Regions from separate parts of the Dickeya lacustris genome, predicted to be linked through region 1. Evidence: predicted binding sites of a transcription regulator. Region 1 holds the regulator's gene; the other holds the start of a gene.

The links. Region 1 encodes CRP, which controls carbon source genes, mostly activating them, when cyclic AMP is high. Its sites were predicted from a motif close to ATGTGANNNNNNTCACAT; they were not measured.
Region 2: O1Q98_RS00860 (2-hydroxycarboxylate transporter family protein) is a predicted target of CRP. The motif match lies at 2,190-2,207, and genes of this name have one in related genera.

What each region holds. Positions count from the first base shown of each region.
Region 1 is NZ_CP114280.1:2,971,655-2,976,618, forward strand. It holds gene O1Q98_RS13435 (PTS sugar transporter subunit IIA) at 1-305, shown strand, start outside; gene O1Q98_RS13440 (L-ribulose-5-phosphate 4-epimerase) at 351-1,043, shown strand; gene O1Q98_RS13445 (3-keto-L-gulonate-6-phosphate decarboxylase UlaD) at 1,295-1,942, shown strand; gene crp (cAMP-activated global transcriptional regulator CRP) at 2,050-2,682, opposite strand; gene O1Q98_RS13455 (OsmC family protein) at 3,008-3,415, shown strand; gene O1Q98_RS13460 (phosphoribulokinase) at 3,455-4,324, opposite strand; gene O1Q98_RS13465 (YheU family protein) at 4,610-4,843, opposite strand; gene O1Q98_RS13470 (hydrolase) at 4,848-4,964, opposite strand, start outside.
Region 2 is NZ_CP114280.1:192,570-197,533, reverse strand. It holds gene O1Q98_RS00865 (fumarylacetoacetate hydrolase family protein) at 1-703, opposite strand, end outside; gene O1Q98_RS00860 (2-hydroxycarboxylate transporter family protein) at 767-2,134, opposite strand; gene O1Q98_RS00855 (ATP-binding protein) at 2,557-4,170, shown strand; gene O1Q98_RS00850 (response regulator) at 4,191-4,916, shown strand.

The sequences.
Region 1 (4,964 bases):
TCGTGATTGCGCCGCAATTCGCCATGCCGCACGCCCGGCCGGAAAACGGCGTGAATCGCACCGCCTTTGCGCTGGTGACATTGACCACGCCGGTGAAATTTGACGGTGAAGATGAACCGGTGGATGTGCTGGTGACGCTGGCGGGCAGCACCTCGGATGAACACATGGAAGGGTTGATGGAAGTGACCCAGGTGTTGGAAGACGAGAACAGCGACACCGGGATAAACCTTGATAAATTGCGGGTATGCACCAGCCGCGAAGAGGTCTTTAGCGTAATTGATAAGGCGCTGGCACAGCCTGCCTGAGCCGTAATAAGGCGCTCCGTGTCAGGGGCGCAGGAGAGAATCATGATGTACCAGCAATTGAAGGCTATCGTACTGCAAGCCAACCTGTTGCTTCCCCGGCACGGCCTGGTGACGTTGACCTGGGGCAATGTTTCGCAGATTGATCGCTCGCTTGGGGTTATCGCCATCAAACCGTCGGGCGTCTCGTATGAGCAGATGACGCTGGACGATATCGTGGTGGTAGACATGGACGGGCGTGTGGTGGAAGGGCACCTTAACCCTTCCAGCGATACGGCCACCCATCTGGCGTTGTACCAGGCGTTTAGCGGTATCGGCGGTATTGTGCATACCCATTCACGCCACGGCACTATCTGGGCACAGGCGGGGCTGGACATCCCGGCGCTGGGCACCACCCATGCCGACTATTTCTATGGCGATATTCCCTGCACCCGCGCGTTGAGCGAGCAGGAAATTGCCTGTGAGTATGAGAAAAACACCGGCGCGGTGATTGTCGAAGAGTTTCAGCGCCGGGATCTCGACCCGCTGGCCGTACCGGGTGCGGTGATAACCGGGCATGCGCCCTTCTGCTGGGGGAAAAACGCGATGGATGCAGTACACAATGCGCTGGTGCTCGAAGAGGTGGCGGCGATGGCGCTGTCTACCCGCTTGCTTAATCCGACGATTCATATCGATCAGGCGCTTTCTGATAAACACTATTTCAGAAAACATGGCGCGAATGCTTATTACGGCCAGCGTTAAAGCTTATTTATTTTTAACCGGTGGTTATTTTTAAACAGTAGTTATTTTTAAACAATATTTATTTCCAGGCTTTATTATTTTTAAGCTTTATTACGTTTAAACCTTATTGCTTTTATTCATCGACGGTCTGCGCCAGCGACCTGAAATAGTGTATTGAGAACCATTGAAATAAATAGTGGCATCAGGCCACGGGCCGCGCTCGCTCGCAATCCGGTGATTTCACTATTTTCACTCTTGGAGAGGAATCAGTTATGACTAAACCTATGCTGCAAATCGCCCTGGACTCGACTGACCTGGCAACAGCGATTGAGATTGCTGACCGCGTCAGCGGGTTTGTTGAAGTCATTGAGGTAGGCACCATTCTGGCCTTTGCTGAAGGCATGACGGCGGTGCGCACGCTGCGTGAGCGCCACCCCAAACACATTATTGTGTGTGATATGAAAACCACCGATGGCGGCGCTATTTTGGCACGCATGGCATTCTCTGCCGGGGCGAACTGGATAACCGTTTCAGCGGCGGCGCACGTTGCCACTATTGCGGCCTGCAAAAAAGTGGCCGATGAGTTTGGCGGGGAAATCCAGATTGAACTGTATGGCAACTGGAACCTTGATGATGCCCGTCAGTGGGTCGATATGGGCATTACGCAGGCGATTTATCACCGCTCGCGCGATGCCGAGCTCGCCGGGGTCAACTGGACGCATGACGATCTTGGCCGGATGCGCGCGCTGTCTGAGTTGGGGCTGGAGCTGTCAATTACCGGCGGTATTGTGCCGCAGGATATTCATCTGTTTGAGGGGATTAGCGCCAAGACCTTTATTGCTGGCCGTGCGCTGGCGTCTGAGAGCGGTAAAGCGACGGCTGAGGCTCTGCGCACCGAGATCAATAAATACTGGTCGTAACGCGTCGCCCGCGACACTCACCGATACGCAAAATAAGCAGGGCGGCCATTGGCCGCCCTTGCTGATATTAAAAAACCCGTTCAGATGGAAAACGGGCTGACGCCCGATCAGCGCGTGCCGTAAACCACGATGGTTTTACCGTGAGCGGAGATAAGATTCTGGTCTTCCAGCATTTTCAGGATACGACCGACAGTTTCACGGGAACAGCCGACTATCTGGCCTATCTCCTGACGGGTAATCTTGATCTGCATACCATCCGGGTGGGTCATGGCATCCGGTTGTTTGGCCAGATTCAGTAAGGTCTGTGCGATACGCCCTGTGACATCCAAAAATGCCAGATTGCCGACTTTCTGCGAGGTGACTTGCAGGCGACGGGCCATCTGCGAGGAGAGGCGCATCAGAATATCCGGGTTAACCTGGATAAGCTGGCGGAATTTTTTGTAGGAAATTTCAGCGACTTCACAGGCAGTTTTTGCCCGAACCCATGCACTGCGCTCCTGCCCATCTTCAAACAAGCCAAGCTCGCCGATAAAATCGCCCTGATTCAGATAAGACAGAATCATTTCCTTGCCTTCTTCATCCTTAATCAGCACGGCAACCGAGCCTTTTACGATGTAGTAAAGCGTCTCTGCTTTTTCACCCTGATGGATCAGAGTGCTCTTCGATGGGTACTTGTGAATGTGACAATGAGAAAGGAACCATTCGAGAGTCGGGTCTGTTTGCGGTTTGCCGAGAACCATTCGCTGTTATCCTCTGTTGTAATTCACTGCGCAAATCACAGGGCTCAGAGTTCCCTGTACGGCGTGATAACATAGTTATAATTCAAATTCCGTCCTGGCGGAATGACGTCAGGGATGATACGGAGACGGTCTATCAATGACGCCGGTAAACCGATGGCAGTCAGGCAGCAGCCCGACACACACGGGTTTACGTCCTCCGTTTGTAACACAGGTTGAGTGTAGTGTCTCGTGTTGTCTCGCTTCAGCATGATTAAGCTCTGATTATCAGGCTTTTTTGTACATGAGCGGTGCAAAATTTCAAAAATAGTTGATTGAGGGCAAAATTATGCAGGCTCGGGTGAAGTGGGTTGAGGGATTGACGTTTTTAGGTGAGTCCGCATCCGGTCATCAGGTGCTGATGGATGGCAATTCAGGCGATAAAGCGCCCAGCCCGATGGAAATGGTGCTGATGGCAGCGGGCAGCTGTAGCGCCATTGATGTGGTCTCCATACTGCAAAAAGGTCGCCATGACGTAACGGATTGCGAAGTGCGTTTGAGCGCCGAGCGGCGTGAAGAGGCGCCGCGCCTGTTCACCGCTATCAATCTGCACTTTATCGTCACGGGCAACGCGCTATCGGAAAAAGCCGTTGAGCGCGCGGTGTCGCTGTCAGCGGAAAAATACTGCTCGGTGGCGCTGATGCTGGAAAAAGCGGTGCAGATAACGCACAGCCATGAAGTGGTAGCGCAGGGTTAACGCACCGGCTCGCGGCGGCTTCATCGCCGTCGCACCGTGTCAGGCAAGGCCATTACCCGTAATCAGTCGCCGCACCAGCGGTGTCATAATCAGCTCCATCGCCAGCCCCATTTTGCCGCCCGGCACCACCAGCGTATTGATGTGTGAAATAAACGACCCCTGTAGCATCGCCAGCAGATAGGGGTAATCCATGTTGTCCAGCCCCTGAAAATGAATCACCACAAAGCTTTCATCCATTGAGGGAATGGCTTTGGCGGCAAACGGATTCGAGGTGTCAACCGTCGGGACACGCTGAAAGTTGATATGGGTGCGGGAAAACTGCGGGGTGATATAGGTGATGTAATCCTCCATTGAGCGCACCACCGAGTCCATCACCGCTTCGCGCGAATGGCCGCGCTCGTTGATGTCACGCACCAGTTTTTGTATCCACTCCAGATTGACGATAGGCACCACCCCCACCAGCAGGTCAACGTGCTGTGCGACGTTATGCTGGGCGGTAACAACGCCGCCATGCAGCCCCTCATAAAACAGCAGGTCGGTCGGCTGCGGCATCGGCTCCCAGGGCGTAAATGTTCCCGGCACCTGATGGTAGGGAATGGCCTCATCATAGGTGTGCAGGTATTTGCGGGTCTGGCCGGTGCCGGTGCGACCGTAATCGATAAATGCCTGCTCCAGTTGGCTAAAGTCATTGGCTTCCGGCCCAAAATAACTGATATGACGACCCACATCGCGCGCTTTACGGATAGCCATATCCATTTCCGGTCGGGTATAGCGGTGATAACTGTCGCCGTCTACCAGCGCGGCGCGCAGGTTAAGTTGCTGGAAAATTTTGCGAAATGCCAGGCTGGTGGTGGTGGTTCCGGCGCCGCTGGAACCGGTGACTGCGATAATCGGGTGCTGATGTGACATGCAAACCTCCGCTGATTGATGCTGCGAAACCGGGCCATCCTGGTGCGATAACCGTTGTTGTGATTAAGCGTTGTTATTATTGAGGACGTTCTGATGCCGGGCGCTATCGGAAAGCCGCTGTCGCCAGACGGGTTTCCTTCGGCCCGCCTATCTGCCGTGATAACCAGATCGTGATAAACCGATCGTTATAACCGAATTCCTGCTGGCCGTCAGGCGTCTGCGGCCATTGTTAGCCTATTTGCCGCTTGCCGCCACGCCAATTTGCGTTTGGCGCAATTCATCTCATCATGCGTTGCGCTCAGTGCGGCCAAGCTGGTTGCGCGGCATGATATTGACGGTTTCATGCAGTTCAGACCACACCAGCACTACCTCGCCCTGACGGAGTTGCTGCTCGACGGCGGCAACTTTCTCCTCAAGCGAGCGTTCATGCTCGCCGTAATCGGTGCCTTCGCGCAGCACAAAGGCTTCAATCAGGTTTTGTAGCGTGGGGGCCGCCAGTTCCTGCCAGGGGATTATCATGGTGTTAGCTCCGGTTGGGTTCCAGATAGGTCGTCAGCCAGTCGGGGACGCACTGCTCCAGCCATAATTGTGGCTGACGCCAGGTGCCGCTGACAAAACCGACATGGCCACCGTGTTCGGT
Region 2 (4,964 bases), 1.6 Mb from region 1:
CACCGGCACTGAGCGCGGTGAAGGTGCTGATATACTCAATCAGGTCGGCCACCTTGTGGATCATGCTCGCCGTGGTGTCATCCTGCACCATCCGCCCGTTCAGGTAGGTGCGGATGGCCAGCGCATGCGGGTCGGGGATTTCGTCACGGGTGGTCAGGTACGGCCCGAACGCGCCGGTCTTCTGCCAGTTCTTGCCCGCCGTGAACCAGCTGTGCTGCCAGTCACGCGCCGAGCCGTCCATGTAGCAGCTGTAACCGGCGACAAACCCGAGCGCCTCGTCGCGGGCAATGTTCTGCCCGTCGCGGCCAATGATGACCGCCAGCTCGCCTTCGTAGTCAAACTCGCTGGAGTAGTGCGGCTTGAGCACCGGGGTGCCGTGGCCGGTCTGCGAATCCGGGAAGCGCACGAACAGCGTCGGGGCCGGGTTCAGCTCGTTGAACTCCTTGCGCTTGTCGGCGTAGTTCATGCCGACGCAGAGGATTTTGGAAGGCGAGACAATCACCGGCAGAAAGGTGACGTCAGCGACGGCCACATCCGGGGTCTCTCCCTGGAAGGCGGCGGCCACGTCGAGCGCATCGGCGGCCAGCAGCGCTTTGAGGTCGGGGTAACGTTCGCCCAGACGACGGCCCAAATCAATCAGCCCGGCGGAGGTGTAAATACCGTAACTGTTGTTGCCCTGATGGCGATAACTTGCAAGTTTCATAATCTTTCCTGTTTCAATAAAGCCGCAACGTATTGCGGCGTTATTTGTTTTTGTCGTAAACCGTCACACCAAGAATTTGCCGAGAACCAGCAAAGCCACGGAGACGTTGATCGCGCCACCGATACGGGTCGCAATCTGAGCAAAAGGCATCAGCACCATACGGTTGCCAGCAGTGAGGATAGCCACGTCGCCAGTACCGCCCTGCCCGCTCTGGCAGCAAGAGATGATGGCAACATCAATTGGATGCATACCGATTTTCTTACCAACAAAGAAACCGGTCGTGACCAGTGCCACAACAGTGGACACAATCACCAGCAGATTGGTAATCGTGAAGGCATGCACCAGCTCTTCCCAAGGGGTAATGGCCACGCCAACGGCGAACAGAATCGGATAGGTCACAGAAGTCTGGAAGAATTTGTACACCACCTGAGAGCCTTCCAGCAGACGCGGGGAAGCACCGTTAACCAGTTTCACGATAACCGCAGCAAACAGCATGCCAACCGGTGCAGGCAGACCAATCAGTTTGTGGCCCAGCATACCGATCATGTACAGCAGGATAGCCAACAGCGCGCCTGCAGCCAGGTTAGCCGGGTCCATTTTGCCGCTCAGAGTGCTGGTCAGCGAAGCCGGAGCCTGTTCAGGGCTGTTTGCTTTATTCGGCATCAGATCGCCTTCACCCGTCAGGTGTGGGTAGCGTTTGCCCAGTTGGTTCAGCACGCCAGCAAGAACGATGGCGGTCAGGCTGCCCAGCATCACGATCGGCAGGATGCGCCCCAAAGCAACCCCTTGATCCATGTGCAGTATTGCTGCGTAGCCAATAGAAAGCGGGATAGCACCTTCACCTACACCACCCGCCATGATGGGCAGCACCAGGAAGAAGAAGATCTGGAAAGGATCCATGCCCAGCATAATGCCGACGCCCATACCCACCAGCATGCCCACAATTTCACCGCACAGCATGGGGAAGAAAATACGCAGGAAGCCCTGGATCAGCGTCTGCCGATTCATGCTCATGATACTGCCGACGATGATGCAGCAGATATACAGATACAGAATGTTGGTGGACTTATAGAATTTGGTGGTGGAATCCACAACAACTTGCGGCAGCAAGCCGTAATACACCAATGCAGACGGGATAAAGGTGGCGCAAATCGCCGCTGCACCCATTTTTCCGATGAACGGCAAGCGCTTACCGAATTCACCACAGGCAAAACCGAAGAACGCGAGTGTAGCAACCATCACCACGATGTCGCTGGGCAGTTTGCCTTCAAGGCAGTCCAGCGCAATCAATAAACCAGCCAGAATAAACAGCGGCACTGGAATAACACCAATTTTGTAGTTATCCAGAACATGCCACCACTTTTCTTTTAATGAAGCCTGCCCAGAGGCCTCCTCTTTCACAACAATATAAGAATCATCAGTGGTACTCATAACCTTCTCCCCTTGTTATTTTCCCGGGCATAGTAAGAGGTCAAGTCCTATTATTATGTGACAATCTTCAAATTAAAAAATGAGTTTTAATGGCACTTATGGTTTTAATGGTTTTAATATTTTTATTCATTTAAATCAATAAATTAAAAACCAACAGAAATAGCGCCCGCATCATAATTTTTATGGTTTTTATGGCGTAAAAGGCATCGTGAACAATAAATAAACTTCATGTTTATAAAAAGTAAATTTTATGAAATAAAAAGTAATCTTTATTTCACAGGGAATTCAAAAATGCCAATAAATATCAATACCACTTTTTACGCGTAGCGCTTCACAAGACGGTTTTTTAGCCCCTTCTTTTTACGCCTTTCATGATAAATTAGCTATCGTCAATTCAGCACTCCACAGGTAATAGGCACAATATGGCTGTAAAACTTCCTTTTCATATCAAACTGTTTATCTACCTGATGATCTTTTTCTCGTTACTGCTTATCAGCGCTGGCGTTTACTATTATCGCGCCGTGGATCAACAGCTCTATGATGAACTTGGGAGCCGGGCCCAGATTCAAGCCAGAGAGATAGCGATTATTCCTTCACTGGTTGACGCGGTAAAACAGCGCGACACCACCACTATCGATAATTTGGTTGATCAGATCAAAGCGCGCAGCGATGCCAGCTTTATCGTGATTGGCGATAACACGGCCACGCACCTCTATCATTCCGAAGAGCCTTCGCTGCTGGGCACCGAAATGATCGGCGGAGATAACAAAGAGGTGCTCGATGGACAAAGCTCTATTACGTTACGTCGAGGCGCCATCGGCATTTCTCTGCGCAGCAAAGCACCGATTATGGATGGCGATCGCGTTATTGGTATTGTCTCTGTGGGGTATTTGAAAAAACGCATTGATAACCTGACATGGAGCAAAGTGGCCAGTGTCGGGTTGTTCATCGCCGTCATGCTGGTCGCGCTGTTCTTCTTTTCATGGTGGTTTTCCCGCAATTTGAAAAAGCAGATGTTTGGTCTGGAGCCTCTAGAAATAAGGCTGCTGGTTCGTCAACAAAAAGCGCTGCTGGAGTCTATTTATGAAGGGGTTATTGCTATTGATCAGCAGCGGCGTATCGCGGTTATCAACCACGCTGCCAAAGATTTGCTTGGACTCAGCATGCCTTCCTGGCAATTGCGCGGCTTACCGATAGACGATGTCATTACACCGGTGCCCTTTTTCTGCTGCGACACCATGTGGGAAAACGATACACATGATGAGATTTGCCGCTTCAATCAGGTGACGGTCATTGCCAGCCGGGTTCGCATTATGCTTGAGGACGAATTACAAGGTTGGGTCATCAGCTTTCGCGACAAAAATGATATTCACACGCTGAGTATGCAGTTAAGTCAGGTCAAACGTTATGCCAACAGCCTGCGTATTCTGCGCCATGAACAGTTGAACTGGACGGCGACACTGGCAGGCTTACTCCACCTGAAACGTTATGAAGAGGCGATTCGCTATATCGAAGCGCAATCGGAAGGCGCGCAGGCGGTATTGGATTTCATCTCCAGCCGTATTTGTTCACCGGCTCTATGCGGTTTACTGCTCGGTAAATTCGCCAGCGCGCGTGAAAAAGGCATCGAATTACGGTTTGATCCGCGCTGTCAACTCAACACCATTCCCCCATCACTGAGTGAAACCGAGCTTATGTCAATCATTGGCAATGTTATTGATAACGCCGTCGAAGCCACGCTCGCCAGCCAACTGCCCTACTCCCCTGTTGAGGTGTATATCTATGATGGCGAACAAGAACTGGTCATCGAAGTGGCCGATCAGGGCACAGGGATTGACCCCGACATTGCCGATAGGGTATTTGAGATGGGTGTCACCAGTAAACTGGAGGGCGATCACGGTCTTGGGCTGCATTTAGTCTCAAGCTATGTCAGCCAGGCTCAAGGGGTCATCGAAGTGTCAGATAACCCTCCGCATGGTGCCATTTTTTCTATTTTTATTCCTAAAAACACCACGTTTAACCAACCTATAACCTAAAAAAAGAGAACGAAAGTACCATGCCAATCGCGAGCACCACACCAACGGAAAGGCCGATTGAAAACTTCGACGTCCTGATTGTTGAAGATGAACGCAAGTTAGCCAACATTCATGCTGAATTTATCGAAAAGCATTTTGCGCTGAAAGTCGTGGGCACAGCGTCAACGTTGCTGGAAGCGAAACGGATGCTGCAACAATACAAACCTCGATTGATGCTGCTGGATAACTATCTGCCCGATGGTGAAGGCGTTCAGCTTATCGAAAGTGAGTTAATGCGCAGTATTAACTGCTCGGTTATTTTTATTACCGCAGCCAGCGACATGAATACGTGCGCACAGGCTATCCGCTGTGGTGCATTTGATTACATCATCAAACCGGTTTCCTATCCCCGGTTGCGCTCCTCATTAGAGCGTTTTATCCAGTTTGTAAAAACCCAACACACCTATAAGGTGGTTGATCAGCAAAACGTAGATGTACTCTATCAATTGCAGGCGTCAACGGCCCCCAACGGGCCAGGCAGCAAAGGCATTGAGGAGAATACGCTCAATCTGGTAAAGCAGCTTTTTGAAGACGATCCTGCGGCGTTATTTTCCGTCGATGAGGTGGTCGCCCACACCGGACTGAGTAAAACCACGGCGCGACGCTATCTGGAGTTTGGTCTGGAAAATCATTTTCTGGATGTGGAAATGCGTTACGGTAAGATTGGTCATCCTCGTCGGCTCTACCGTAAAAAACAGCTGGACTAGACAGCGACATTCCTGATTTTTTCTGGCGTCATCGCCTGCTTGCCCAGG